DNA from 3 places in the Comamonas sp. FUJ_7 genome. Region 2 is predicted to be linked to each of the others. Evidence: predicted binding sites of a transcription regulator. Region 2 holds the regulator's gene; each other region holds the start of a gene.
What was found. The regulator LexA, encoded in region 2, represses DNA repair genes until DNA is damaged. The targets are predictions, from matches to a motif close to ACTGTATNNNNATACAGT.
Positions count from the first base shown of each region.

Region 1: a site for LexA is predicted at 3,046-3,063, ahead of AC2I9W_RS02350 (putative DNA modification/repair radical SAM protein). Genes of this name have one in related genera too.
Region 3: a site for LexA is predicted at 3,721-3,738, ahead of AC2I9W_RS05180 (DNA topoisomerase IV subunit B). Genes of this name have one in related genera too.

Region 1 is NZ_JBXXZI010000001.1:515,243-525,085, forward strand. It holds gene AC2I9W_RS02340 (cation:proton antiporter domain-containing protein) at 1-334, opposite strand, end outside; gene AC2I9W_RS02345 (TIGR03915 family putative DNA repair protein) at 679-1,650, opposite strand; gene AC2I9W_RS02350 (putative DNA modification/repair radical SAM protein) at 1,654-3,006, opposite strand; gene AC2I9W_RS02355 (DUF2621 family protein) at 3,223-3,864, shown strand; gene AC2I9W_RS02360 (zinc ribbon domain-containing protein YjdM) at 4,144-4,500, shown strand; gene AC2I9W_RS02365 (phospholipase D family protein) at 5,066-5,794, shown strand; gene AC2I9W_RS02370 (TIGR04141 family sporadically distributed protein) at 5,934-7,499, shown strand; gene lpdA (dihydrolipoyl dehydrogenase) at 7,637-9,538, opposite strand; gene AC2I9W_RS02380 (hypothetical protein) at 9,630-9,843, opposite strand, start outside.
Region 2 is NZ_JBXXZI010000001.1:653,649-663,491, reverse strand. It holds gene AC2I9W_RS03015 (hypothetical protein) at 1-112, shown strand, start outside; gene AC2I9W_RS03010 (hypothetical protein) at 169-594, opposite strand; gene lexA (transcriptional repressor LexA) at 780-1,451, opposite strand; gene AC2I9W_RS03000 (asparaginase) at 1,534-2,526, shown strand; gene adk (adenylate kinase) at 2,750-3,406, opposite strand; gene kdsB (3-deoxy-manno-octulosonate cytidylyltransferase) at 3,841-4,617, opposite strand; gene AC2I9W_RS02985 (Trm112 family protein) at 4,623-4,811, opposite strand; gene lpxK (tetraacyldisaccharide 4'-kinase) at 4,890-5,921, opposite strand; tRNA gene AC2I9W_RS02975 (tRNA-Val) at 6,179-6,255, opposite strand; gene AC2I9W_RS02970 (Dyp-type peroxidase) at 6,431-7,351, shown strand; gene AC2I9W_RS02965 (ExbD/TolR family protein) at 7,436-7,867, opposite strand; gene AC2I9W_RS02960 (MotA/TolQ/ExbB proton channel family protein) at 7,886-8,506, opposite strand; gene AC2I9W_RS02955 (hypothetical protein) at 8,448-8,570, shown strand; gene xseA (exodeoxyribonuclease VII large subunit) at 8,928-9,843, shown strand, end outside.
Region 3 is NZ_JBXXZI010000002.1:310,117-319,959, forward strand. It holds gene AC2I9W_RS05160 (DUF6630 family protein) at 1-1,317, opposite strand, end outside; gene AC2I9W_RS05165 (class I SAM-dependent methyltransferase) at 1,362-1,946, opposite strand; gene AC2I9W_RS05170 (hypothetical protein) at 2,025-2,156, opposite strand; gene AC2I9W_RS05175 (MFS transporter) at 2,160-3,359, opposite strand; gene AC2I9W_RS05180 (DNA topoisomerase IV subunit B) at 3,772-5,742, shown strand; gene AC2I9W_RS05185 (lytic transglycosylase domain-containing protein) at 5,805-6,662, shown strand; gene parC (DNA topoisomerase IV subunit A) at 6,796-9,186, shown strand; gene AC2I9W_RS05195 (hypothetical protein) at 9,255-9,605, opposite strand; gene AC2I9W_RS05200 (hypothetical protein) at 9,741-9,843, opposite strand, start outside.

The DNA of each region.
Region 1 (9,843 bases), 140 kb from region 2:
CTGCCGTGGTCAAAGTCATTGCCAGCAGGGACTCACCCAAGCTTTGCAGCAACAGCCACGGCTGGCGTCGTAGCCAGGACATCGATACCTGAGATGCCGCCAGCAGCAAGCTGATACCTACGGCCAGTTCCAGCATCAGCGCAGTGCCGCCCTGCAAAGGCCAGGGCAAATCGTCCCAGCCCATGCTTGTGTTGAGCCAACCGGCGGCCATCCCGACCACGGTATAGCCCAGCACACGCGGAAATCCCGAACTACGGTGAACCCAATGCCCAAGCAGTGCAGCCGCTGTCACCAGCAGACACCAGTTCAGAATGGTTTGCGATCCATGCAGCATCCATGCCCTTTCCTGTCTCAATACCAAGGCGCACTCACGCATGCCTCGAAGTCGATTCAGTCAGCGTTGCAAGTGGCAATCAGGCCATTCAGGATGCTTCTCTCAAGAAGCAGACGGCAGCAATAGCCCGGTCCAGTCCATGCAACACCAGCGAGAGCCGGCCTGAAGTCTGCCAAGAGCAGACGGCCAACTACGGTGTGCTGTGCAATGCCTCTGAGCCACAACCTCAAGCTGAGACTGAGTCGCATCCACACCAACCGCTGAAGCCATGATAGTGGCATGCTGCAAAGCAGCAAATCCTGCTGTCAGCTTTGCGTCTTTTCTGCGCGAGGCAGTCAGGACTGCTACTCAGCGGCCAACATGCGCTGAGTGCGTCCACGTGCACCAGCAATCAGTTCGCTGATCAGCACAGCTTCCGGCAAATTTTTCCAGTATTTGCGCGGCATCTCGCGCTGCATGGCCTGCTCTTTCAGGCGCGCCGGGTTGAAGGTGGCGCGGTAATAGCTGAGCCACAGCTGCTCACCCGCGTCCGGCCCTGGTGCCTGATCGGCCGTGCAGCCCGCAGCCATCTGCAGTTGTTCCAGATCCCAGAACACGCTGCACTGCGGCGTCAGAATAGCCCAGCGCATATTGGGAAAGCGCCGCCGAAAAAAGCCAGAGGCTGCGCGCAGCACATGGTGCTCGGGCTCGAACCAGGCAATTTGCATATCGCCTTGCATATCGACTTGTGTATCGGTTTGCATACCAATTGGGATATCACACGCTTGCCCCGCCTGCCCTGCATCGCCCAGCTGTAGCGGCCTGAAACGCACAAAGGCATGCATTTTGTGAATCTCGCGCCCCACCGCCTTGGCCAAGCGTTCAATTTCGCGCCAATCACTATCCAGCGCATCATGGCGAAGTGACGCTTGAGCCTGCAGTCTGTACAGCCAGCGGTAGCACAGCGCAAATCGCCCTTCCCGCTCATGACAGCAGGCCAGCCGCAAGGTGGACAGCTGCGTGCGACCCAAGCGCAGCGCTGACGCAGGTGGCAGAGGTATCTGATCGAGTTCATCAGGCGTCAGCGCCCTGCCCGCCACGCTGCCAGCACCATCAGAGGCAAACAAATCCTGCGCCTGCATTTGCCGCGACCAGGGTGCACACCAGCGCCAACGCACGGCATGGGGCTGAACCCCCAAAGCCAGCAGCACGCGCGCCGCTTGCCTGAAACCATCGAAATCGTCGGGCTGGGCCAGCTCAATCACCAGGAAGTCGGTGCCGTCAGACTGCGCGCGTGAGTGTGAGTCTGAGTGCGAGTGCGAAGCCAAACCACTCATGACTCACACCCCATCGAACAATGAGAGTTGAGCCGTTTTCGTGCCCAAGCCCCTATCTGGCAAGCGCATACCGCTATGCTTTTTTTGAACCATCCCATCGCTCATGCGTTGCAGCAGTTGCTGACGCAGCAGCGGGCTTTCCAGCTCCCCACGGCGCGGATGGTAGTCAGCCAGCTCCACAAAGGCCAGCACCTTGGCCGTGGCAATGCGCAGTTGCTGCAAATCCGCCAGCCGCAGGCTGCGCACGCGCCGCGCCATCAATAACCGCTGCACGCTGCGCACGCCCAGGCCGGGCACACGCAGCAGCCACTCCTTGGGCGCGCGGTTAAGGTTGACCGGGAAGTGCTGGCGATGCGCCAAAGCCCAGGCCAGCTTGGGGTCCACCTCCAAATCAAGCATGCCCCCGCTGTCCGGCAAGATGATTTCCTGGTGTGCAAAGCCATAAAAACGCATGAGCCAGTCAGCCTGGTACAGCCGGTGCTCGCGCAGCAGCGGCGGAGCCTGCAGGGGCAAGTCGGACGAGGCATCGGGAATGGGGCTGAAGGCCGAGTAGTACACGCGCCGCAAGCGCGGGCCTTGGTAAAGGTCGCTGCTGGTGCTCAAAATAGCCGCATCGCAGGCACCATCGGCCCCCACAATCATCTGCGTGCTCTGTCCACCCGGTGCATAGCGCGGCGGTTTGGCCCGGCGCACGCGTTGCTTGGGCAGGGAAACCACCGCATGCGCTGCCTGCTCCTGGCGCTCTTGGCGGGCTGTCGCTATATGCCGAGCCACATCTCCCATGGCGGACTGAATCTGCACCGCATTTTTCTCGGGTGCCAATTGACTCAGGCCTTGCTGGGTGGGCAGCTCGATATTGATGCTGAGCCGGTCGGCATAGCGGCCCGCCAGCTCCAGCAACTCCGGCGCGGCGTCTGGAATCGTCTTGAGATGGATATAGCCGCGAAAGTCGTGGTCTTCGCGCAGGCTGCGTGCCACTTCCACCAGTTGTTCCATGGTGTAGTCGCTGGACTGAATGATGCCGCTGGACAGAAACAGTCCTTCTATGCAGTTGCGGCGATAGAAGTCCAGCGTCAGCTTCACCACCTCGTCTGCCGTGAAGCGCGCGCGCTGCACGTTCGAGCTTTTGCGGTTGATGCAATAGCGGCAGTCGTAGATGCAGAAGTTGGTCAGCAGTATCTTGAGCAGCGAGATACAGCGTCCGTCCGGAGCATAGCTGTGACAGATGCCCATGCCCTCGGATGAGCCCATGCCTTTGCCGCCGATGGAATTGCGCCCCTTGACGCCACTGGAAGCACAGCTGGCGTCGTACTTGGCGGCATCGGCAAGGATGCTGAGTTTGGCGATAAGTTGCATAGATGCGGCGGATGCTTTGCCCAAGCAAAATCATCAATAGCTGTTTATTTATACAGTATTTTAAACTTTCCACGAAAAACCACACTACGCCGATTCCTCAATCGTCTTGGCGGCACAGATGAGCCAGAACAGAAAAGCCTGCATTGCCAGCGCACCCTCCTCTGACAATCATGGCGATTTATCATTGCAACCCTTCCCCACTGTGCAAAGCCTGCTATGTTTTTTGGAATCAGCCATCTGATCGTTCCCGTGACCGCACTGGACGCAAGTGCCGCCCTGTGGGGAGATGTCATGGGCTTTACCGCAGTGCAGCGCGGTGATGGCTTTGTGGACATCGATACCGGCAGCGCTACATTGCGCCTGCTGCAAGTGCAAAAGGTGGAGTCATCCGTCTCGCTGCGCCTGCAGGTGAACGACGTAACGGCGGCTTATGGCGCACTGCTGGCCGCCGGAGCCGCTTCGCGCTACGCCCCCATGAAAACGCCACAACTGGAAGAAATGGCCTGTGTGAGCGATGCCGACGGCCATGCCATCGTGCTGTGGCGCGCCCTCAGTGAAGATGAGTGGGGCTTTGTGCCCGAGCTGCCCAAGCAAGGCGAATGGCTGCCGGATGCCGAAGACCTGCTCAAGCGCCTGCTGACCCATGTGCCCGCGCTGTTTCGCATGCTGGCGCGGCGCAAGACTACGCGCGTCATCGAGCAACTGGCCGCCGAGGCCCACAGCCCCGTCACACAGGAATGGGTCATCAAAGGCTATATCACCGCCTCCGCCAAGATCACACGTTTTCGCCTGGTAGAGCCGCTGCGTGCGGAAGGCATCAACCCGGACGACTACCGCGCCGAATTTGAGTACGAATAAGAGAGAGGGCAAGATGCAGGCTCTGCCCAAGCATTTCAGAAATGCTTCAGAAATGCGCCTGAGTGCTCTCAAGCCCATGACAAGCACCTACCGCCCTCGCCCTCCTCAAAATAAGTACAAAAACAGCCCTCAGCCCTTATCGGACATGCGCTGAAAGCTATCAAAATATTGAAAAAGGCGCGAGTAGACGCCTCCGCAACGCCAGCCGCAAACCGCACCCCGGCCTGCCACTAATGCGTACAGGCTACCCTTGTCGTTTTTTTGAATGAAAGCGACGCCTTGAGCCATACCACTTTGCCTTCCTGCCCCCAGTGCGGCCTGGACAACACCTACCCCGATGGCGAACTGCTGATCTGCCCCGATTGCGCCCACGAATGGTCTGCCCACGCCAATACCGCTGATGACGAAGACAGCAGCCAGCGCATCATCAAAGATGCCAACGGCACCCCACTGACCGACGGCGACAGCGTGCTGCTGGTCAAGGACCTGAAGGTCAAGGGCTCTTCGACCGTGATCAAGAAAGGCACCAAGATCAAAGGCATACGTCTGCTGTATGACAACGGCGACCACGACGTGGACTGCAAGACCGATCAAGGGCCATTCATTCTCAAATCCGAGTTCTTGAAGAAGGCTTGAGAGCGGCCTCTTCTGCCAGGCCCTACCTCGTCCTGCTTCGGTCGGTGCAAGATCGTGCAGTGGGAGACAAGGCTTTCAATATTTCCCGATCAGGAAATATTCTGCTGTTTCACTGCAGGCACAGAGTGATATTGATCGATCGGGAAATTCATCAAACAGCTCACCCTCTGTCGATGACGACAAAGCGATACTGATTTGATAGCTGTTTGCGCTTATTGCAATTGGGGTTGAGTCGGTTTTGGCTTGTTATATTGTTCTAGCCTCATGCCATGCTTCATGGACAGGAACCGGGTTTTCCCCCGGCGGGGCGAGAACCGGCCTCTGTCACTGGCGACGATATATCGCAGAAAAACGCCCTTGAGGTTTCCCTCATCAAAAAACAGAAAAATCCTGCTCTAATCTTTATGCAGACTACGCTAGCTGCTATTAATTTTGATAAATATTTCATTCTTATCAAAACAACAAATAATTTATCGCACTTGATTTATAGACAAATTGTTTCAGAAAAAAGAGCGTTGCTTTTAGACTCAAGGTCGGAGATATCTTGGAAATCGCTTGAAACAATATGGCCAAATTTTTAAATACGTCAGCGACCAATTACTTTCTTGAAGAACTGATCAAGGGAGCCAAGGAAAGGCTGGTACTCATCAGCCCCTTTCTCAAACTCAAAGATCGCATCAAGGAACTTTTGGAAGACAAAAACCGCTTGAAGATCGATGTGCGCATCGTCTACGGAAAAAGCGAGCTTCAGCCCCAGGAAATTGAATGGCTCAAGGCACAGAGCTATATCCGCACCAGCTTTTGCAAAAACCTGCATGCCAAGTGCTACCTGAACGAAGAAAACGCCATCGTCACCAGCCTGAATCTCTACGAGTTCAGCCAGATCAATAACAACGAGATGGGCATCCTTATCCGCCGCGATGACGATGCAGAGCTCTACAAAGAAACTTATGAAGAGGCACAGCGCATCATCCGTATCAGCGATGAAGTTCGGATCAGCATGGAGCGTGTCAGCTCCGTCGAGCAGGAAGCAAGCTCCACCACTTCAAGCACCGAGAGCAGTGACGATGAAGTCTGCAACAATGGCATTCAAAAACTATCCACCTCCAAGATTGCAGCCAAGCACGGCATGAAAACTGCCGAGTGGCTGACCAAGGCTGTTGACGCGAAATTGCTGACTACTGAAGGTGATCGGCATTACTTCACGCCTGCAGCCAAGCAAGCGGGAATTGAATTTGTGGCTAAGTCGCGGTTTGGGCCTTATTTTTTATGGCCTGAAGATTTTATTTTTTAATATTTTATACATCATGAGCAACTCAAATAACTCGAAGAAACCATACATTTATTTAAATGCTTTTTTAGTCAAAGATGAATTCAAAACAAAATCTTTTGAAAGCTTTCTAAAAGATGTGACATCTGTAATTCCTTACTAAATTAAAAATGTACATGAAGTAGATGGGATTATTTACATAAAAAAACAAGTCACCTCATCCCCAAAATGGAAGTTCTTTGCAGATCAATTAGCTGAAGAAGACATAGTAGATTTAAACAACTTATCTAGCTCTGCAATTATCATAGTTCGCTCTAACGAAGCAACAATGATCTTTTCTTTCGGCTATGGAAGATTTTTAATTGACTCAAAATATTTGGTTCAAGACTTTGGAATAAAAACAGCATTAAACACATTGAACCATAATAGTCTCAGATCCGTAGATTTACTAACATTGGATGAGCAGGCTGTTCAAAAGAAATCACAGGCATCTAGAGAGACTAGTGCGCATATATTTGGAATAGACATCTCAAAAGATGTGCTTAGAGCAGTTACAGGATCTGCCAAAAATGGCGTGACCTACAAAAATATTTCCGGAGGCGATTCAATATATTCTTTTGGAACAGAATTAGAGCCGCATGAAATTCCAGATTTGATACAAAATCTGTACAACCACTACAACAACAATGATTATCAAATAAACTTTGATTGGGTTGATAATATAAGAAGAATTAAAGACAACTCCAGTATTTCAGAATTAGACGAAAAACTGCTAGAAGATATTTCATCCGCAAACCCAAGTTTCACAATAAGCATTCCAGAACTAGTGAAATGGGATGAAGTATTAGGCTTCAGTTTCACAAGAAGCAAAAACGATATCAAACCAATAATTCATACGTCAGATTATATAAAAAATATAGATATATTAAAATTAAATATAGAACTTCTGAAAAGCGACAAACTATTCTTAAATAAAAACGATGGCGAAATACTAGATTTTAAAATATATAATTCAATTTATTACGAAGTTTCAATAAATAGCAAAAATAATATTTTATTTAATGGAATATGGTATGAGGTAGATAATAATTTCAGCACAAGAATTGAGCAAACGCTGTCTCAAATCAAAGAATCCTCAATAAATTTCCCCCCCGTAAATAAAATTGTGGTCAAAAATAATGGAAAAAGCATAACATCAATTGAAAGCGAAGGTGACTACAACGCCCGGGTTGCTCAATCTCTAAAATTACATTTACTTGACAAAAAGCTAATAAAAAGCACAAGAAAAACCACGCCAATTGAATTGTGCGATTTGCTTTCCAATAACAAAGATTTTATACACGTTAAGCATAGAAAAGGCGGATCAGCTGGTCTAAGCCATCTTTTTTCTCAAGGATTTGTTTCCAGTGATCTTTTATTGTCAGACAAAGAGTTTAGAAGTAAGGCGAGAAGAAAGTTAAAAAGCATAAGAAACGGATTAGAAAATAAAATCACACTTAATAAAATAAATAGCAATGACTACAAAATAGTTTACTTAATACTTGGAGATAGCCAGGCAAATGTCATCGCAAATTTGCCATTTTTTAGCAAAATTAACTTAGCGAACTACTATGAAAACCTCACTCAACGTGGATTTCAAGTAAATATAGCCGCCGCAGAAATTGCACCTGCACCTGCACCTGCACCTGCACCTGCACCTGCACCTGCACCTGCTAGTACAGCAACTTAGAAGATCACAAATCTTAGTTTTTGTTGGATTACACCTACCAGACTAGACTCACCCATAGTCAATCCAAGCAGCACCTACTTTCAACAACTAAAAAGGCAGCCCGAAGGCTGCCTTTGATTTAAGCAATCTGCGAGAGCTTACTTGCGCACAGGTGGCACGTCCGTGCAAGAACCGTGCGCCACTTCCGCGGCCATGCCGATGGACTCGCCAAGGGTTGGGTGGGGATGGATGGTCTTGCCGATGTCCACGGTGTCTGCGCCCATTTCGATGGCCAGGGCGATTTCACCGATCATGTCGCCGGCGTGCGTGCCGACCATGCCGCCGCCCAGGATGCGGCCGTGGCCGTGGGCTTCGGGGGAGTCGTCAAACAGCAGCTTGGTGAAGCCTTTGTCGCGGCCGTTGGCGATGGCGCGGCCCGAGGCAGCCCAGGGGAACAGGCCCTTCTTGACCTTGATACCTTGTGCCTTGGCCTGGTCTTCGGTCAGACCCACCCATGCCACTTCTGGGTCGGTATAGGCGACCGAAGGAATCACGCGGGCGTTGAAGGCAGCGGAAGCCAGTTCCTTGTTGCCTTGCAGTTCACCGGCGATGACTTCAGCGGCCACATGCGCTTCGTGCACGGCCTTGTGTGCCAGCATGGGCTGGCCCACGATGTCGCCGATCGCGAAGATGTTGGGCACGTTGGTGCGCATCTGGATGTCAACTTCGATAAAGCCGCGGTCAGTCACGGCCACGCCAGCCTTTTCGGCGCTGATCTTCTTGCCATTGGGCGTGCGGCCCACAGCTTGCAGAACCAGGTCGTAGGTCTGGGGTTCGGGCACGGTGACGCCATCCTTGGCAGGAGCGAACGTGACCTTGATGCCTTCGGGCGTGGCTTCGGCACCCACGGTCTTGGTGTTGACCATGATGTTGTCGAAACGCGGTGCATTCATCTTCTGCCAGACCTTGACCAGATCGCGGTCGGCGCCTTGCATCAGGCCGTCCATCATTTCCACCACATCCAGGCGGGCGCCCAGCGTGCTGTAGACGGTGCCCATTTCCAGGCCGATGATGCCGCCGCCCAGAATCAGCATGCGCTTGGGCACAGCCTTCAGGTCCAGGGCGCCGGTGGAATCCACCACGCGCTCGTCCTTTGGCATGAAAGGCAGGTGCACGGCTTGCGAGCCGGCAGCGATGATGGCGTTCTTGAACTGAACGATCTTCTTGCTGCCGGTCTTCTCTTGACCTTCACCCGTGGTTTCTTCCACTTCGAGGTGGTTGGCAGACACGAAGTTACCGTAGCCGCGCACGACGGTGACCTTGCGCATCTTGGCCATCTGGCCCAGACCGCCGGTCAGCTTGGCTATGACCTTTTCCTTGTGGCCGCGCAGCTGGTCGATGTTGACTTCAGGAGCGGCGAACTTGACGCCGGCCACTTCCAGGTGCTTGACTTCGTCCATCACAGCGGCCACGTGCAGCAGCGCCTTGGAGGGGATGCAGCCCACGTTCAGGCACACGCCGCCCAGCGTGGCGTAGCGCTCGACCAGCACGACCTTCAGGCCCAGGTCGGCAGCGCGGAAAGCTGCGGAGTAGCCGCCAGGGCCACCACCGATGACGACCACGTCGCAGTCCATGTCCACGGTGCCGGCATAGTTGCTGGCCACGGGAGCAGGCGCGGAAGTGGAGATGGGCGCCGCTACAGGAGTAGAAGCTGCTTGCGCTGGTGCAGCAACGTTTCCAGCATTGTTTGATGCTGAATTGCTTGCAGCTGTTGCGGGAGCAGCTTCTTTTTCAGGAGCAGCCGCAGCAGTTGCGGCATCGGCAGCCACTTCCAGCGACAGAACGACAGAGCCTTCGGCAACCTTGTCGCCGACCTTGACCTTGACTTCCTTCACCACGCCAGCGTGGCTGCTAGGAATTTCCATGGAGGCCTTGTCGCTCTCCACGGTGATGAGGGACTGGTCCACGGCCACGGTGTCACCGGGGTTGACCAGCAGTTCGATCACGCCCACTTCGGCGAAGTCGCCAATGTTGGGCACCTTGATATCGATGAGGCTCATATGCGCTCCTATCTTGGTTTTTGTCTCTGTGCGGCCTGATTGCTCAGGCTGCTAAAACGGTTTGTCTCGGTCCAAAGCCTGGGTCTCGCCCTCAGCTCCAGTCAAAAGTCAGCAGTACGGTACGGCTTTCGGGCTCGTAGAACAGCAGGGTTTCGGTGCCGGTGTGCGCAAAGGCATCGGCATTGGCACTGCAGATGAACTCGAAGTGCGCGCCGGTCTCGGGGTGGATGGGGTGAATGCCATCCTCGGTTCCGACATCGCTGAGGAGTTCATTGGTCAGATTGCTCCAGTTGCCCCCCCAGGAG
Region 2 (9,843 bases):
CGTCGTACAGCAAATGGATGCTGACAATCTTCAGATTCTCTTCACACTACCTGGCCGCGGAGGAGCACTGAATGAGTCTTTGCTGTCTGAGAGAGGGGACTCTCTTCCCTAGGATAGGTGTCAGATCTCTTTTTCAGGGACTGTAGCCTGTGATTCAATCACGGGCTTTTAGGCTTGTGGGGCAGCTTGCTCGGCCAAAGCCATGCGCTCTAGTGCAGCACAGACATCTGCCATGCGACCAGAGATGAAAAGACATTCTGGATGCTTGCCGGGTTCATGCTGAACGATTCTTAGCGCTTTATAAGGAGTACTTTTCATCTGTGTGCTGACAGTTGCTGGCACTGCTAGCAGTTGCGAGGGGTCTCTGGAAGCTCTGGACCGCGATATGGCGCTGCTTTTGGGATCGCGACTGCGGTTGGCCCGCATAAAAGGAATGCGGTGGCGAGTGATTTTGAGGTTGGAATATTCCTTGCTGGAAGATTCGGCGGCAGAGGGAGAGGGCACCGTATTCGGCTCCAGGCTGGCGGCAAGCATAGAGGATGGGTCTTTCTGACTGGGGAGGTTGAAAGACTGAAGTGATGTGGCGAATCCCATTTGGCAACTCCTTGTGATGATCAGGATCATCGGAATGGATAAGGGCAGGACTGCATTTTTCGAAAATAGCTCCGCCCAGGGCGAAGCTCAATGGCTTCGCACCTACCTCTGGGGCTGGAGTGTTAGATTAAGAAAGGACTTCAACGCCGTACTGTTGAGCTGTCGCTGAATGGATCGCAAGGTCGTTACATGAACATGCTGTTGCGGATCAGGCCCACGGCCAAGCCTTCAATGGCAAATGGCTCTTCTGGAGCTACGTGAATGACCTTGTAGTCAGGGTTTTCAGGCAGCAGCTCAATGCCTTGAGGTGTGCGTTTGAAGCGTTTGACGGTGACATCATCTCCTAGACGGGCGACCACAATCTGTCCATTGCGCGCTTCGTGTGTCGATTGAACGGCCAGCAGGTCACCGTCCATGATGCCTGCATCCCGCATGGACATGCCGCGTACTTTGAGCAAATAGTCGGGCTTGGCGGCGAACAGGCTGGGCTCTACGGAATAGCTTTGATCGATATGTTCCTGCGCCAGAATAGGCGAGCCTGCAGCCACGCGGCCGACCAGGGGTAGTATCAGAGGAGCCATAGCCGACAACGGCAAGGCGAACCTGGTTCCGCGCGCCGCGTTGATATTGCGCACGGTCTCTGCACGTAGACGAATGCCTCGGGAGGTACCGCTGACCAGATCGATCACTCCTTTGCGGGCCAGTGCTTGCAGATGTTCTTCAGCTGCATTGGCAGACTTGAAGCCGAAGGTGCTGGCAATCTCTGCTCGTGTCGGTGGTGCGCCAGTGCGCGCGATGCTGGACTGGATGAGATCCAGTATCTGCTGCTGGCGGGCAGTGAGCTTGGGGTGGTCCATTGGCATTCCTTGATCAATCGAGGATGAGGGCTGTATTTTCATCCAGTACCTGTATTTTTAATCAGTTTGAAGAGGACTGCAAGTGGAGCGTGGCAAAAATATCGTCATATTGGGGACAGGTGGCACGATTGCAGGGGTGGCAGATCAGGCGGGGGCGAATGTTGGCTACCGAGCGGCTCAGTTGGAGGTGAGCGAATTGCTGCAGGCGGTGCCTGGTTTGCAGCGGAGTGCAAGCCAGGGTGAACTGCAGGTTGAACAGGTTGCTCAGCTCGACAGCAAGGACATGGATTACGTCACATGGCGGGCATTGGCGCGCCGTTGTGCAGAGCTGTTGGTAGATGAGGAAGTGGCCGGCATTGTCATTACCCACGGTACCGATACTCTGGAGGAAACTGCATGGTTTTTGCAATGCGTACTCCAGCCTGTGAAGCCCGTTGTACTGACATGTGCCATGCGCCCCGCCACGGCAATTTCTGCTGATGGACCCGGTAATTTGCGCGATGCGGTTGTTTGTGCTGCGGATGCGCAGGCTGCAGGTCGAGGAGTGCTGGCTGTGGTGGCTGGACGCATCTTTACAGCGCTGGAAGTGCGTAAATCTCACCCTTATAGAGTAGATGCCTTTGAAGGCATTGACTCGGGAGCGCAAGGCTGGGTGGAGGAGGGGGCTGTGCGCTGGGCGCAAGCCGTGCCCCGTCAACTTGGTTTGGAGGGGCTTCCATCCGCTCAGGCACTGCCAGAGCCGCAAGCTTGGCCTTTGGTCGAGATGCTCACTAGTCATGCTGGCTATAACCATGTGGTGGCCATGACATTGCTGAAGGCTTGGCATGCGGTTGGTGTGAGAGGTGTAGTGGTGGCTGGAACTGGCAATGGAACGGTCCATCAAGCGCTGATTCCAGCCCTGGATTGGGCGCAAGAGCAAGGCATGTTTGTGAGGCTGACCACCCGTTGTGAGCAGGGACAGGTGGTGCAGGCCGCAGGAGTGACGGATCCTCTGGTGAGTACGCTGCCTGCAGTCAAGGCCAGAATCAGTTTGATGCTGGAGCTGATGGGCTGGCCACGCACCGATAGGTGCTAGATACCGAGAACATGGTCAATGGGATCTGAGGAGATCGGTAAACACCTCTTTCAGGCTGCAGCTCAAGGCCATCAAACGGGGAGGTGTTATGTATTTTTATAACTGAGCTGCATGAGATGTGGTGCTCAGAATAAAAAAGGCTGGTGTTTCCACCAGCCTTCAGGGCAGCTTTTCTATAGTGCACTTCATATGCGGAGCGCACTATGACCGAGAGATCAAGTGTTCAGGATGCCAGCGCAGCCAGAGCACGCTCAGTGATTTCTTCCACGGAGCCAGTACCGCTGATCGCGCGGTACTTGGGGGCCGCTGCAGCGTCAGCTTTGGCCCAGTTGCTGTAGTAGTCGACCAGAGGGCGGGTCTGGTTGCTGTAGACATCCAGGCGCTTCTTGACAGTTTCTTCCTTGTCGTCTTCACGCTGAACCAGGTCTTCACCGGTCACGTCGTCCTTGCCTTCCACCTTTGGGGGGTTGAACTTGACGTGATAGGTTCGACCAGAAGCAGGGTGGCTGCGGCGGCCGCTCATGCGTTCGATGATGGCATCGAAGGGCACGTCGATCTCCAGCACATAGTCCAGCTTCACGCCGGCGGCCTTCATGGCGTCGGCCTGGGGGATGGTGCGGGGGAAGCCGTCAAACAGGAAACCCTTGGCACAGTCGGGCTGAGCAATGCGTTCCTTGACCAGATTGATGATCAGATCGTCGCTGACCAGTTGGCCTGCATCCATCACGGCCTTGGCTTGCAGACCCAGAGGAGTGCCAGCCTTGACGGCAGCGCGCAGCATGTCGCCTGTGGAGATTTGAGGGATACCGTACTTTTGGCAAATAAAGGCCGCTTGAGTGCCTTTGCCGGCGCCGGGAGCACCCAACAAAATCAGTTTCATGGAAATCCTTGAGGAGAGTAGAAATTCTTGCTGACCGAGGCAGGCGGGTGGACGCCTGTAATCCTCATGTCATATTTTTTCGCGGGCAAGGATAGCATGCACTAGACCAACAGAGCCTTACACAAGCTAGGCAAAACTGTCACAAGTGCGGCCAATTGGAGGTTGGTATCCGCTGCAAACGCGATTACTGTAGTTGTAATTCAAGTACAGGTAGTCTTACATGCGCTATTTGGACTATGCGGAAAGTATAGCTAGCAGCCCTTATCTGTATTGGGTCTAGGCTTTTTTAGACTGAGCGGTTAGAGGAATTAAGCTGATAAAGGAATTAGCGGCAGAAACTTGCAAGGTATTGTCAGCAAAGACGAGCGTCACCAAAGTTCCTCAGCCTTTGCTTTAATGCTGTGCGCTTGCTCAAGCGGCTTACGAGCGCTGTGTCAGTGCGAGAAGACGGCGCGCACGCGCTCAAGGTCTTCGGGGGTGTCCACGCCAGCGCCGGGCGCATCAGGGGTGATGTGTACCGCAATACGGTGTCCATGCCATAAGGCTCTCAGTTGCTCAAGCTGCTCCATGGCCTCTGTCGGGGCAGGAGGAAGCTGCGGGAACTGACGCAGAAAGCCCGCTTTGTAGCTATAGATGCCGATATGGCGCAATGGTGCGAAACCTGTGTGTCCGTGCTGAGGGGCCGCTGTCTCCCACCACTTTTCATCAGAGTGGTCGCGAGAGAAAGGGATGGGAGCGCGACTGAAGTAGTTGGCCAATCTGCTTGCATCGCAGACGACTTTCACCACATTGGGGTTGCGGTAGTCAGCCAGGCTGCTGATGGGGTGTGCTGCCGTACCCATGCTTGCTTCGGGGCGGGCCAGCAGCAGTTGAGCGACAGCATCAATCAACTTGGGATCGATCAACGGTTCGTCACCTTGCACGTTGACAACCACATCGTTGCCTGAAAGGCCCAGCAGTGAGCAGGCCTCGGCCAGGCGGTCACTGCCGCTGGGGTGATCTTTGCGGGTGAGGATGGCGTGAACGCCATGCTCTGAGCAGGCGCGCAGAATGCTCTCGTCATCGGCGGCAACCACGCAGCGCGCGGCCCCGGCCAATGCAGCGCGTTCCGCCACGCGCACGATCATAGGCAGGCCGGCAATATCAGCCAGTGGCTTTCCGGGCAAGCGCGAGGATGACAGGCGGGCTGGAATCAGTACCGTGTAGCTCATGGCTTTTATTGCTCGTCGCTCAGCTCTTCGTCGGACAAAGGTCGTGCTTCATTTTCTAGCAGCACAGGGATGCCATCGCGAACAGGATAGGCCAGGCGCGCGCTATGGCTGATCAGCTCCTGATGCTCGCGGTCAAAGCGCAGTGGGCCCTTGGTGACGGGGCAGACCAGTAGTTCAAGAAGTTTGGCATCCATGGGGAATCCTGCAATCAATGAGTGGGCAGCCGGGAGGGCTGCAAATGTCTGAAGTCTGAGAACTGGCGCTAATGATAGTCAGCCTGTGCGGTCTGTTGCGCAAACTGCGGCCAGTCTCGTATCCAGCAAGTGCCAGAATTCGTCGGGCAGTTGCAACTGCAAAGGCACAGCCCAGGCATCAGGGTGTTTGCGCCAGAGCTTGACTGCATCTTTTTCAGTGCAAATCAATGGATTTTCCTTACCCAGCTTTCGGCTAAAGCTCTCGAAATCATAGTGATCTGGCAAGGCCTGTGTTGCTGCAGGGAGCACGCCCTGTGTCGCCAGCATGGAAAAAAACGATTCAGGGCGTGCTACAGCAGCCACAGCCTCTATCGGTCGATCGCTGAGGTCTTTCAGGGTGATGCTCTGCCCATGACCGTTACGCGCTTGGCTGGCCAGATTGCGCTGCAGCGCAAAAGTAGGCGAGGAACCTGCAGGGTGAGGGGGTGTGCCTGCATAAAGCACGGCTGTCACTGTACGCGGCCAAGGTTCGCGCAGAGGGCCGGCGGGTAGTAGAAATCCGTTGCCAGTACCTTCATCGTTGAAGACGCACAGCTCAACGTCTCGCGCCAAGCGCAGATGCTGCAGGCCGTCATCGCTGACGATGACATTGATCTGAGGGTAGTGTTGGCGCATCGCCCGTGCGGCATCAATGCGCTTGGTGGCAACAAAGACGGGAACGCCTGTGCTACGAGCCAGTAAGGCAGGCTCGTCCCCTACATCACTGGCGGGGCTGTCTGCCAATGCTTCGCGGCAATCCTGACCGTTTTTGATCTTGCGGCCATAGCCGCGCGAGATGATGCCCGGCTGCCAACCTTTCGATTGGAGGTGGGCGACAACGGCTTGAGTCACGGGTGTCTTGCCAGCACCACCTGCGATGACATTGCCAACCACAATGACGGGAACGCCTGCACTTTGCTGATGGTTGCGCATGCGCTTGGCATTCCAGCCTTGCAAGGAGCCGTAAATCAATGACAGAGGCCACAGCAGCCAGGCCAGGGGCCCGCGCTGTCGCCATACGGCGCGTAGCCCGTGTTGATGATGGGAAGAGAGAGGGGTAAAGCTGGACATGGCGGAGTCTCGATCATAAGAGCAAGGCTTTGCTGCTGAATCGAGTGGACAAAGTCACCAAAATTTGTTTTGTTCGTGGAGACAGCCCATCCAATGCATATTGAGGCGTAGGACTCATGCCTGAGTTTGTGGCTGGATACAGGATTGGGTACCAATGAGCAGAAGTGCTGTGTATGCCTTTTTCGTGCCCTGAAAACAAAAGTGCCCGCTTGTTAGCGGGCACTTTTGCTGCAAGCTCTGGTTTTGCTTGCGATATTTGGTAGGCGCGATTGGACTCGAACCAACGACCCCCACCATGTCAAGGTGGTGCTCTAACCAGCTGAGCTACGCGCCTGTCGTCGATGGGATGAATTGTAGCAGCGTAAAAATCCACTTTTTAGAAACATCTAACTTTTTTCCACCGAAAGTGAAAGTTTTCTGAAATCCTGCACTCAGGCATGACTGAGTAGATCTGTGGCGATTCGCTACTAAACTTTGAGATGTCTTCTATCTATTGAATCGGCAATTTCATGACAAAAGCACAAGCGGGCATTCTGGCGTCTCTCCCTGAGCAGGGGCGCTATGTCTTTTTCACTCTGGCTGAGTCTGGGGCAGCGCTGCCAATCGCACTGAAGAAGCTGCAGTCCAGTGTGGATGGTCAGCAGGTGGTTGCAGGGCTGGGTCAACAGCTTCTGCACGCGTTGGGCGTTCGACTGCCGTTGATGCGCGAGTTTCCTCACCTCAAAGGGCCGCAGTTTGAAGTGCCGAGCACGCCTTATGCGCTGTGTCTGTGGCTGCGAGGGGAGCAGCGAGGCGAGATGATTGCGTTGACGGCTAAGCTATCGACTTTGCTGGCGCCTGCTTTCAAGCTGGATCATGTCGTCGATACTTTTTTGCATCAGCGCACGGATAGTGGCCATGGTCGTGACCTGACGGGCTATGAAGATGGGACGGAAAATCCTGCAGATGATGCTGCCGTGACTGCAGGTATTGCTGCAGAGCAGGGCGGAGGGCTGGACGGCGGGAGCTACTGGGCATTGCAGCAGTGGGAGCATGATTACTCGGCCTTCGATGGCATGAGCAGTCAAGAGCAAGACCATGTGGTGGGGCGCCGCCGCAGCGATAACGAGGAGCTTGAAGATGCTCCTGAGTCTGCCCATGTCAAACGCACGGCTCAGGAGAGCTTTGAGCCTGAAGCCTTTGTGGTGCGCCGTTCCATGCCCTGGTGGAGTGTCAGTCCGCAAGGAGTGGATCGCAGTGGCCTGATGTTTTCGGCCTTTGGTTGCAGTTTTGATGCATTTGAGGCTCAGATGCGCCGCATGCTGGGCATGGATGATGGCATCAGCGATGCGTTGTTTCGTTTCTCCAAGCCTCTGACTGGCAGCTACTTCTGGTGCCCTCCGGTTTCTGGCGGGCAACTGGACCTGATTGCGCTGGGCCTGCAGGCTTGATAAAGGTATGAGCGCATAAAGAAAACGGGCCATCTGGCCCGTTTTTAATGATGTATTTGCTCATTGTGGTGGGTCGAAGACCGCTTAATTGGCCGTGCCTGCGCTGGCTGATGTCTGGGTGGCAAAGGTAATCTGGGACAGGCCGGCATGGCGGGCTGCTTCCATGACTGTCACCACCGATTGGTGCGGAGCATTGGCATCAGCGCTGATGATGACCACGCTTTCATCTCCTGCAGATGCCGCGCCTGACAGGGCGGCTGAGACGGAGGCGACGCTGCGATCATCCACGCCTTGTTTGTTCACCGAGTAGCGACCATCGGCAGAGACACCGACGATGATTTCCTTGGGGCGGTCTCGCTGCTGCTCGACATCGGCGACGGGCAGAGTCAGTTGCAGCTCGGTGAACTTGCTGTAGGTGGTGGAGAGCATCAAAAAGATCAGCACCACCAGCAGCACGTCGATGAAGGCGATCAGATTGATCTCGGGCTCATCGCGGTGACGGGGACGGAAGTTCATGGTAGAGCGTTCCGCTTCTTACTTGGCCTGCAGGCGGCTCAGATGACGCACGAATTGCTCGGAGGCCAGTTCCATGCCGAGCAAATAGCCGTCCACGCGGGCGCGGAAATAGCGCCAGAAAATCAAGGCCGGAATTGCGACCATCAGGCCGAATGCCGTGTTGTACAGGGCAATCGAGATGCCGTGTGCCAGTTGGGCGGGGTTGCCGGCACCTGAACTGGCACCAGGCTGTGAGCCAAAGATTTCAATCATGCCGATCACAGTGCCCAGCAGACCTAGCAATGGGGCGGCCGATGCAATAGTGGCCAGTGCGCTCAGGTATTTTTCTAACTTGTGTGCGGCTGCCCGACCGGCGCCTTCCATGGCGGAGCGCAGTTCTTCCTCGCTGCCTTCGGGGGCTGCCTGACGGGTACGCAGGCCGGTGGCTAATACTTCGCCCAGCACGGAGCTTTGAGCAAGCTGCTCCGTGGTTTCAGCGCTCGGTAAGGCTTTGGAGGAAACGGAAATCGCCTCGTTGAGCAGGTTGCTCGGTGCGACCTTGCTTGTCTTCAGCGAAGTGAAGCGCTCAAAAATCAGGGCCATGGCCAAAATTGAGCAGGCAATCAAGGGCCAAATTGGCCATCCTGCGGCTTGTATGATCGACAGCAATGTTGCTCTCCCTCGTCGTACAGAAATTGCAGCCAGCGATTATCACCCACTGTGACGCTGGCCTGGCGGGTATTTCTCTCCACTTGCCAGAGGCTTGTGTCAGCGCAAAGAGAAGTTAGGTCGCTCAACCGTCGTGCAGGAGATATAGAGTCGCTTGGATGTTGATGCCGTATATCACATAAATCTGTGGATAACTTTGTGACTTGCTGGGACTTGCTTTACAGGTAGGCATACTGCCTCAATATTTATTACGACCTTGATAGCTTTTTGATGGTTGATAAATTGTTTTAAATCAAAGGCTTGTGGTTGTTTTTGCTTTTCTTGATTGGAACTTGGCCAGCGCTCGTGTGTACTAGACTGGAAGATGAGTTCTGTGGAGAAACTGGAGCAACTGAAGCCACACGGACACCGCATGAATTCAATGTTTGAAGGCTCCAGCCCAGCAATCACGCCACGTGTATGGGAAGTTGGCGCGCTATGCCACGCCATTGCTGATGCTTTGCAGGCCCGCTTCAATCCGGTAGCGGTGCGTGGCGAGCTCAGTGGCTTTTCTCGCGCATCTAGTGGGCATTGCTACTTCAACCTCAAGGATGCCAGTGGCCAGATTCGTTGTGCCATGTTCCGTCGTGCGGCCGACCAAGTTGGTTTTTCTCCGCGTGACGGAGAGCTGGTGGAAGTGCGTGGCAAGCTGGGCGTGTATGAGCAGCGTGGCGACTTGCAACTGGTGGTCGAGAGTATGCAGAGGGCCGGGCAGGGCGCTTTGTTCGAGCAGTTTTTGCGCCTGAAGGCGCAGCTGGAGTCCGAAGGCTTGTTTGAGATGGCCCGCAAGCGCCCTTTGCATGCGCTGCCGCGCGGCATCGGGGTGGTGACTTCACTGGGGGCAGCAGCCTTGCATGATGTGGTGACTGCGCTGCGCCGACGCGTGCCGCATATCCCGGTGGTGATCGTGCCAGCGCTTGTGCAAGGAGCCCAAGCCCCTCAGTCGTTGGTTCAGGCACTCTCAAAAATGTATCAGTTAGCGCAGGAGGGGAAAGGGTTTGAGGGTGATTTGACCTCAAACTCTGCGAGCAGGCCGGTGATTGACACCATCTTGCTGGTGCGTGGCGGTGGCTCACTGGAAGACTTGTGGGCTTTCAATGACGAGCAACTGGCGCGAACCATCGTGCAAAGCCCGGTGCCACTGATCAGCGGGGTGGGGCATGAGACGGACTTCACCATTGCAGACTTCTGCGCCGACTTGCGCGCGCCTACGCCGACAGCGGCCGCTGAGCTGGTGGCGCAGCCACGTGAGGTCTGGCTGGGTGCGTTGGAATTGATGCGGGACCGGT
Region 3 (9,843 bases), on a different contig from region 2:
GGGCGGAGAGCTGCTAAAGCCGCGCTCAATGGTTTTGTACTGGCAGGGAATGATCTCCTGGCCGCTGATATGCAGCACGCCTTCCCAGATATGGCAGGCTTCTTCGCCTTGCTCGTCGATGTAGTTCTCGCGCACCGTCACCACGGCCAGGCCGCTCTTGGCGTTGAAGTCGTTGATGTGCTCGTACTTGCTGGCATCAAACAGCGGCTGGCCATCTTTCTTGAGCAGCAGCTTGCGCGAGCTGCCATACGGCCCCTGATCGGCGCGGATGAATTCGTCTTCTTCCGCGTTGTAGTAGATGCTGCTCACACCCTCATGCAATAGCGCAAGCCCTGGCAGGCTGCGCAGGTCTTCCATGCCAGACCCGTTCTCCGACTGGCAGGCCATGACCTGAGGCGTGATGGCATAGGCATTGCGGTAGCCGGCTGATGGTGGCACCACCCAGTTGCCGTTCAAGTCCTTGAGGCCGGATTTTGCGCCCGCGCCTTCTGATTCCTCGGGGTAGCTCACGCAGATATAGCCGCCCGAGGTATGGGCGCCAGATGCGCCTTCCATAGGTTTGAGCAGCCAGCGGCCATAGGGCGTGACCATGCCCATGGGCCAAGCGTCCGGCCTTTTTTTCTTGGGTAAAGGCTCACCAGTGCGGGGATGGATTTTGGGTAGAACCAGATAAGTATCTGTCGCCTCATCCCAGGCGCTGTGGTAGCGCTCCACATAGTGGTCGGCCAGCCATGCAGGCCAGTCATCGTCGTTATCGCGCTCAATCACCTCGGTGCGGGCAATGACGCTATGGCTCCACCAGCCCAACTGAGATTGCGGGGCCTGCTTCAAAACTTGTAGCGATTCGGGCAAGGTGTTAACGCCGCAGTCCCATTGTGTGCAGCGGTCGCGCAGGGCATTGAGCGCTGCTGCGTACTCAGGCGAATCGGTGTCTTCAGGAATCAACGTGGCGCAGTCCAGCAGCAGCCACTGGCGCTGGCTTTGCGTGATGAGGGTGTCAATCTCTTGCCACTGTTTTTTGACCGACTCTGGCCAGCGGGCGGGCAATGGCTCCATCTGCGCCTTCAACCATTGCCAGCGCGCCTTGACCTGGGCCATGGGCGCGGCCAGGGAAATCAGGCTTTGCTTGTCTTGATAGGCGCTGCAGGGCACTAGCTCTGGCAGATGCTGGGCATCGCCCAGCAGCACGCTGAACAGCAGTGGCACGCTCTCAAACCATTCGGCCCAGCCTTCGCAGGGACCGCCTGGCTCGGCAGGCCAGTCAGTGGTGGGACAGGGGTATTCGTCGTGCGCGAGAAGCAAGGCGTAGTTGGGCATGAATGTCCAGAGAAACGATAACAAACAGTGAGATCAGGGCGAAATCAGGCTTGAAGCAAGGCGGGGTATGCACTATCAGCGTCAGGCTTGATAGCGGCAATGCGCTGCACGACCCTGTCAGGCTGGCGCAGCAGCCCATGTTCATAGGCCACGATGCTCCAGCCTGTGCACACCTGCAGTAGCTCGCCGGGGGCCAACAGAAAGTCCGGGCGGGACGGCTTGCCATAGGCTTCATTGCCCTGGGCAAAGGTTTCATACAGCAGCACACCGCCGGGTTTGACGCTGGCCAAAATTTGGGGCCACAGCGGTCGCCACAGGTAATTGGTAATGACTATGCCATCAAAGCTGCGGCCTGCCAGAGGCCAGGGACCGCTTTCAATATCGGCGGTAATGGCTTCGGCAATCTCTGCGATGGACTGGGTTGCTTCTGGTGCTTTGTCCACGCTGGTCAAAGCATGGCCGGATGCATGAAAAAAGCGGGTGTGGCGGCCCATGCCGCAGGCCAGATCCAGCACGCTGCCCTGGGGGGCGACAAGATGGGCAAAGCGGCTGACCCAGTCGGAGGGCGCTTGTGCACCATGGCTTGAAGGAGGGGAGGCGGGGGCTTGGGGCAGGGGGGGGCAGGTCATCTTGCCAAAAACTATAGCAGTGCCGGTGCCCTCGCTGAGGGCGGCCATGTCGCCGCCGCGCTTGTGGTCAGCAGGTTCTCAGAAACAGGCCCAGACCTGATCGGCCAGCGTCAGCATGAACTGCGGCTGTAGATACAGCGCAAACACGGCCATCAGCACCGCGAGTACGGCGGCCCAGATCAGCGAGCGTTGCCAGAGTTTGAGTTGCATGGTTCAGACGGCCTTGGTTGCTGGGTGGCGGGCAATCGCCGATTCGCGCACGGGCAGGTTGACCAGGGCGGCAAAAATGCCCAGCGCAATCGACAGATACCAGACCATATCGTAGTTGCCGTTGATGTCATACAGATAGCCGCCCAGCCACACGCCCAGGAAGCTGCCGATCTGGTGGCTGAAGAACACAAAGCCGCCCAGCATGGACAGATGCTGCACGCCAAAGATCTGGGCGATGGTGGCATTGGTCAGAGGCACGGTGGACAGCCACAGAAAACCCATGGCTGCGCAGAAGATATAGACCGACCAGGGCGAGAGCGGGGCCAGCAAGAAGCACACCGTCGCCACCGAGCGCAGGCCGTAAATGCCCGACAGCAGATAGCGCTTGGGCATTTTCTGGCCCAGGTTGCCGGCCAGATAGGTGCCAAAGATATTAAACAGGCCCACCAATGCCAGCGAGGTGCTGGCCACATGCGGCTCCATGCCAAAGTCCTTAAGGTAACTGGGCATGTGCACGCCGATGAACATGACCTGAAAGCCGCAGACAAAGTAGCCAGCCATCAGCAGCAAGAAACTGGGGTAGGTCCAGGCTTCCTTGAGCGCCTGGCCCACGGTCTGCTCCCGCTTGATGGGCGTGCCGCTGCTGAAGCCCGGCTCGCGCAGGCCAAAGGCCAGGGCGGCGATCAGCAAGGCAAAAAGGGCCAGCACCAGTAGCGCGTTCGACCAACCGAACTGGGCAATCAGCCCGCCCTCCACAGGCACCATGAAGAACTGGCCGAACGACCCCGCCGCCGCCGTTACCCCCATGGCCCAGCTGCGCCGTGCCACAGGAATCTGGCGGCCCAGAACGCCGTAGATCACGGCGTAAGTCGTGCCCGCCTGGGCTGCGCCAATCAGCACACCTGCGGTCAGCAAAAAAACCGTGGTGTTGGGCGACAAAGCCATGCCGGCCAGACCCAGTGCATACAGAAGAGCGCCGCCGATCAGTACTTTGAACGCGCCGATGCGGTCGGCCAGCATGCCGACAAAAATGCCCAGCACGCCCCAGGACAGGTTTTGTACGGCAATGGCCAGCGAGAAGCTCTCACGCGTCCAGCCCATTTCCTGGGTGATGGGCAGCAGCCACAGGCCAAAGCCGTGGCGTATCCCCATGGAGAGGGTGACGATGGCGCCCCCGCACAGAAGAATCTGTGCCATGGACATGGAGTGAGGAGTTGTCTTTGTGGTCATGCCGTGTCTGCAAAAGCGCAGGAATCTGTAAGCGCATCACTGTAGCGAAACCCGCGCATATACGCCTGTACGTGCCGTCACATGCGTGGCAGTCTCGCTTGCCAGAATGAGAAAGCATGCTGTGGTCGAGCGCATTGCAGTGCTTTGAATTAATAAAAAAGTGAGCGTATAGCGCTTGATATCTATCAATTTCGATAAGAAAACATTCTGAAATCAATAGTTGATAGGCGAATGAAGCTATGGTTTTTCAATATTTCTCTGCACTGGCACTGAGGAAAAAACACATTCCGAAGACAGATGTTCCGGCTTTGTGCAAGAGTATTGGGAGTAAACAACTGTGAATTTATCCAGCTCTCATCCGGAGAGGCCACTACAATCCGCCCCCATGGCAGTCAAACCGTCCAACGAATATTCCGAAGGCTCGATCCGCGTTCTCAAGGGTCTGGAGCCTGTCAAACAGCGTCCCGGCATGTACACGCGTACCGACAACCCCCTGCACATCCTGCAGGAGGTGATCGACAACGCGGCCGACGAAGCGCTTGCCGGTTTCGGCAAAAAAATCAAATTCATCATGCACGCCGACGGCTCCTACAGCGTTGAAGACGACGGGCGCGGCATTCCCTTTGGACTGCACCCCGAAGAAAAAGCGCCCGTGGTGGAGCTGGTCTTCACGCGTCTGCACGCGGGCGGCAAGTTCGACAAGGCCAATGGCGGCGCCTACAGCTTCTCAGGTGGTCTGCACGGCGTGGGCGTGTCGGTGACCAATGCGCTGTCCACCCGCATGGAAGTCAGCGTGCACCGCGACGGTCAGGTGGCCACGCTGGTGTTCTCCGGCGGCGATGTGATTGAGCCGCTGAAGGTTCGCGATCTGCAGCCCGGCGAGCGCAAGCACGGCACCACCGTGCGTGCCTGGCCCGATGCCAAGTATTTCGAGTCCACCAACCTGCCCATGGGCGAGCTGGTGCATCTGCTGCGCAGCAAGGCCGTGCTGATGCCCGGCGTGGCGGTCTCGCTGATCAATGAAAAAGCCCGTGATACCCAGACCTGGCAGTTCAAGGGCGGTCTGCGCGACTATCTGGCGCAAAGCCTGCATGGCGAGCCTGTCATCCCGCTGTTTGAAGGCGAGGGTTTTGCCGACAAGCACCACGACAGCTTTTCCGAAGGCGAGGGCGCAGCCTGGTGCGTGGCCTTTACCGAAGAAGGCGCGCCGCTGCGCGAGAGCTATGTCAACCTGATTCCCACCACGGCGGGCGGCACGCATGACAGCGGTCTGCGCGATGGTCTGTTTCAGGCCGTCAAGGCTTTCATCGACATGCACTCGCTGCTGCCCAAGGGCGTCAAGCTTATGCCCGACGACGTGTTCGCGCGCGCCAGCTATGTGCTCAATGCCAAGGTGCTGGACCCGCAGTTCCAGGGGCAGATCAAGGAGCGCCTGAACTCGCGTGATGCCGTGCGCCTGGTCTCGGGCTTTGCACGTCCGGTGATGGAGTTGTGGCTCAACGAGCATGTGGAATGGGGCAAGAAGCTGGCCGAGATTGCCATCAAGGCCGCCCAGACCCGTCAGAAGGCCGGCCAGAAGGTCGAAAAGCGCAAGGGCAGCGGCGTGGCCGTGCTGCCCGGCAAGCTGACCGACTGCGAGAGCAAGGACACCAGCGTCAACGAAGTGTTTCTGGTCGAGGGGGACTCTGCCGGCGGCTCCGCCAAGATGGGCCGCGACAAGGAAACCCAGGCCATCCTGCCGCTGCGCGGCAAGGTGCTCAATACCTGGGAAGTGGACCGCGACCGCCTGTTTGCCAACAACGAAATTCACGATATTTCGGTGGCGATTGGTGTCGATCCGCACGGCCCCAATGACGAGCCGGATCTGTCCGGCCTGCGCTACGGCAAGATCTGCATCTTGTCGGACGCGGACGTGGACGGCTCCCATATTCAGGTACTGTTGCTGACGCTGTTCTTCAAGCATTTCCCCAAGCTGGTGGAAGCCGGCCACATCCATGTGGCCCTGCCGCCGCTGTTCCGTGTGGATGTGCCTGCACGCGGCAAAAAACCTGCGATCAAGGTCTATGCCCTTGATCAGGGCGAGTTGGACGCCATCTTGGAGAAATGTGCCAAGGACGGCGTGCCGCGTGAAAAGTGCCAGGTCAGCCGTTTCAAGGGCCTGGGTGAGATGAATGCCGAACAGCTGTGGGAAACCACGCTGAACCCCGATACGCGCCGCCTGCTGCCTGTGCAGTTCATGAATCTGGACTTTGCCCAGGCCGAAGCCGTGGTCACCAAGCTCATGGGCAAGGGCGAAGCCGCTGCCCGCCGCGAGCTGATGGAGCTGCATGGCGATGCCGTGGAGGTCGATATCTGAGCGGTTCGTGAGGGCGCTAGTTGCTAACTGCTAGTCGCCTGCCGCAGTGATGGGATCAAGTCATGCCAAGTTTTCAGTCTTCATATCAGTCATCAGCGTTGGCGCTCCTTGGTGGGCGTCTGCGCAAGGCTGGCCTGCACCTGTTGCTGGCGGGCGCAGGCTGGCTGGCGCTGGCACCGGCGGCGCATGCCGACCTGTGGGCCTATGTCGATGAATTTGGCGTCACCCACTTTGCGGCCGAGGCGCTGGACGAGCGCTACAAGCTGTTCTTCAGGGGCGATCTCTATGACAGCAGCAAGCCGGGCCTGCAGCCCCATTCCAGCGCTGCCGCAGGCTTGAGTGCACGCACGCGCACGCAGAGCTTTTTCGAGGTTTCGCCGCGCTACAAGAGCGTGCGCCCACACCTGCAAAAAGCCGCTGAAAAAACCGGTGTGGACTATGACTTGATCAAGGCCGTGATTGCCGTGGAGTCTGGCTTTGATGCCGAGGCGGTATCGCCCAAGGGCGCGGTCGGCCTGATGCAGCTGATGCCAGCCACGGCGGAGCGCTTTGGCGTTGCCGCCAACAAAAATCGCAGCATGCAGCAGCAGCTGTCCGACCCTGCCGTCAATATCCCAGCGGGTGCGCGTTATCTCAGCTATCTGATGAATCTGTTTCCTGGTCGTCTCGATCTGGTGCTGGCCGCCTATAACGCTGGCGAGGGAGCGGTCAACAAATATGGCAAGTCTGTGCCGCCGTACAAGGAAACGCTGAACTACGTCAAAGCCGTGACCGGTATTTACGAACAGCTGCAGGCCGCCAATCCGCTGGCAGGCCGTGTGGCTTCTGCCAGTGTGAGTGGCGGCAAGAGCAGTGCTGCGGGCTCGCGCATTCGCATGACCTTGCCGGGTATGACAGGCGCTGATTCGGTATCCCAATAAATTGAGTCGCCTGACAGGCGCAATCTGAAAAACGACTTACGAAAATCAGGATCAAGCAGGTTTTGTGCCTCAAGGAAACTGCCTTTGTGCAGCTTGGTTTGCGTAAGTTCTAGGAAAAAATCACAAAGAATTCATGAGCGATCAAACCATACTGGATTTGTCCGAACAAGCTGCTGGCGATGCACTGGATCTGGGTCAATACGCACAGCGCGCCTATCTTGAATATGCGTTGTCGGTGGTCAAGGGCCGTGCTCTGCCCGATGTCAGCGATGGCCTGAAGCCCGTGCAGCGCCGCATTCTCTACGCCATGGATCGCATGGGTCTGAGCTATGGCGGCCCCAATGGCAATACGGCGGCCAAGCCCGTGAAGAGCGCCCGTGTGGTTGGCGATGTGCTCGGTCGCTTCCACCCGCACGGCGACCAGTCGGCTTATGACGCGCTGGTGCGCATGGCGCAGGATTTCAACCAGCGCTATCCGCTGGTTGATGGCCAGGGCAACTTCGGCAGCCGCGACGGTGATGGCGCCGCCGCCATGCGTTACACCGAAGCGCGTTTGTCCAAGATCACCAGCTTGCTGCTCGATGAAATCGACTTGGGCACGGTGGATTTCACGCCCAACTATGACGGCAGCACGCAAGAGCCCAAGCAGTTGCCTGCGCGCCTGCCGTTCTCGCTGCTCAATGGCGCAAGCGGTATTGCCGTGGGCCTGGCCACAGAAATTCCCAGCCACAACCTTGTGGAAGTGGCTGCAGCCTGCGTGGCACTGATCAAAAAGCCGCAACTGCCCGAAGAAGAGCTGCTGGCGCTGATTCCCGGCCCAGACTATCCGGGCGGCGGTCAGATCATCTCGTCCAGCAGCGATATTGCAGATGCCTACCGCACCGGTCGCGGCAGCCTCAAGGTGCGTGCGCGCTGGAAGATCGAAGAGCTGGCACGTGGCCAGTGGCAGATGGTGGTGACCGAGCTGCCGCCGGGTGTGTCGGCCCAGAAGGTGCTCGAAGAGATCGAGGACATTACCAACCCCAAGGTCAAGACCGGCAAGAAGGCGCTGACGCAGGAGCAAACCCAGCTCAAGGCCAGCATGCTGGCCGTGCTCGATGGTGTGCGCGACGAATCCAGCAAGGATGCGCCGGTGCGCATTGTGTTCGAGCCCAAGACCGGCAAGGTGCCGCAGGCCGAGCTGATTACCGCGCTGCTGGCCCACACCAGCCTGGAGTCGTCCAGCTCCATCAACCTGACCAGCATCGGTCTGGATGGCCGCCCCGTGCAGAAGTCGCTGCGTCAGATGCTGGAAGAGTGGATTGCGTTCCGCTTCCAGACCGTCACGCGCCGCAGCCAGCATCGTCTGGAGAAGGTGCTCGATCGCATCCACATCCTCGAAGGCCGTCAGGCCGTGTTGCTCAATATCGACAAGGTCATTGCCATCATCCGCGCCAGCGATGAGCCCAAGCAGGCCTTGATTGATGCCTTCAATCTGTCCGAGCGCCAGGCCGAAGACATTTTGGAAATTCGCCTGCGCCAGCTGGCGCGTCTTGAGGCCATCAAGATTGAGCAGGAGTTGAAAGAGCTGCGCACCGAGCAAGGCAAGCTGGAAGATATTCTGGGCAGCGAAGCTGCCATGCGCCGCCTGATCTGCAAGGAAATTGAAGGCGATTCCAAGACCTTTGGCGATGCACGCCGCACGCTGATTCACGAAGAGAAAAAAGTCGTGGCTGAGGTCAAGGTGGTGGACGAACCCACCACCGTCATCATTTCCGAAAAGGGCTGGGTGCGCACGCGCCACGGCCATGGCGTGGATGCAAACACGTTGAGCTTCAAGGCCGGCGACAGCCTATATGGCACGTTTGAGTGCCGCACAGTCGATCAGCTGCTGGCCTTTGGTAGCAACGGCCGGATCTACTCCGTTCCTGTCTCGGCCTTGCCGGGCGGGCGTGGTGATGGTCAGCCCGTGACAACCATGATCGAGCTGGAAGCGGGCACGCAGCTGCTGCACTACTTTGCCGGCAGTGAAACCACACAGCTGCTGCTGTCGGGCTCGGGTGCTTATGGCTTTACGGCCAATGTGGGTGACATGGTTTCGCGCCAGAAGGCGGGCAAGTCTTTTGTCACGCTGGGCGATGGCGAGACGCTGTGCGCGCCTTCCGTCGTGCATGGCATTCCCATGAATGCGCGTGCCGAGCCTGTGGAAGGGGGCGAGCAGGGCGCTGGTTTGCTGAACCCCGCCACGCATGTGATCTGCGCGTCGGTGGGAGGGCGCATTCTGACCTTTGAGGTCAGCGAGCTCAAGACCATGCCCAAGGGCGGTCGCGGGCTGATGCTGATCAGCCTGGAAGACAAGGACCAGCTGGCGGGCGCTGCGGCCTACACCCGCAGCATTCGCCTCGATGGCGTAGGCCGTGGCGGCAAGCGCAAGAGCGAGACGCTGGAAATCCGCAGCCTCAACAACGCTCGCGGTGCCCGTGGCCGCAAGGGCAAGGCAGCAGATCTGGGATTCAAGCCTCAGACGGTGACGCGCGTGGAATAAGCGTTTCAGGTGCTATGCAAAAAGCCGCTCCAGATTTCTGGGGCGGCTTTTTTGTGCAGTGACTCGAGTTACTGCTTGGCAATGGCGAGCACTATCTGGCTGAGGAACAGCAGTGCAAGCAGCCCAAAGGCATTGAGGGCTTGCAGCCAATGCAGCCACTTCGGACCTGCATATTTCCAGAAGGCATAGAGCATCAGCGCCAGCGGAATTGCGCACAGCGGCCCAATGAATTTCCAGTTCGAGGCTTCACCAGAGAAACTGGCGAGCACGGCCAGGAACCAGAGCGCAGAGACAGCAGCTCCATGCGCGGATGTCGCCAGCCGCTGGCCAAGCAGTTGTTCGCGTGGCGCGAAGCAGAAATAGGCAATGCTGACCCCAAGGGGCAGGGACGAAATCAGTAGCCAGAAGTACATGGGCATGGGGCAGTGAGGTGTAGAGACAAGGCAGCACGATTGCTGCACTTGGCAAGTGTCTTCACATCCCCTGACTCTGGCTTCAATGAGGGTGCTGAGTGGCGCTCTGCGATACCTGAGGACGCGCTGCAGGCGCTCCTCTTATGGCTTGACGGGCTTGTTGGCTGCGAGGCCGAGGGTTCCTGCAGGAAACGGGACTTCAGCAAGGTCCGGGTACAGCGCAATCAACTCGGGCAGCAGCAAG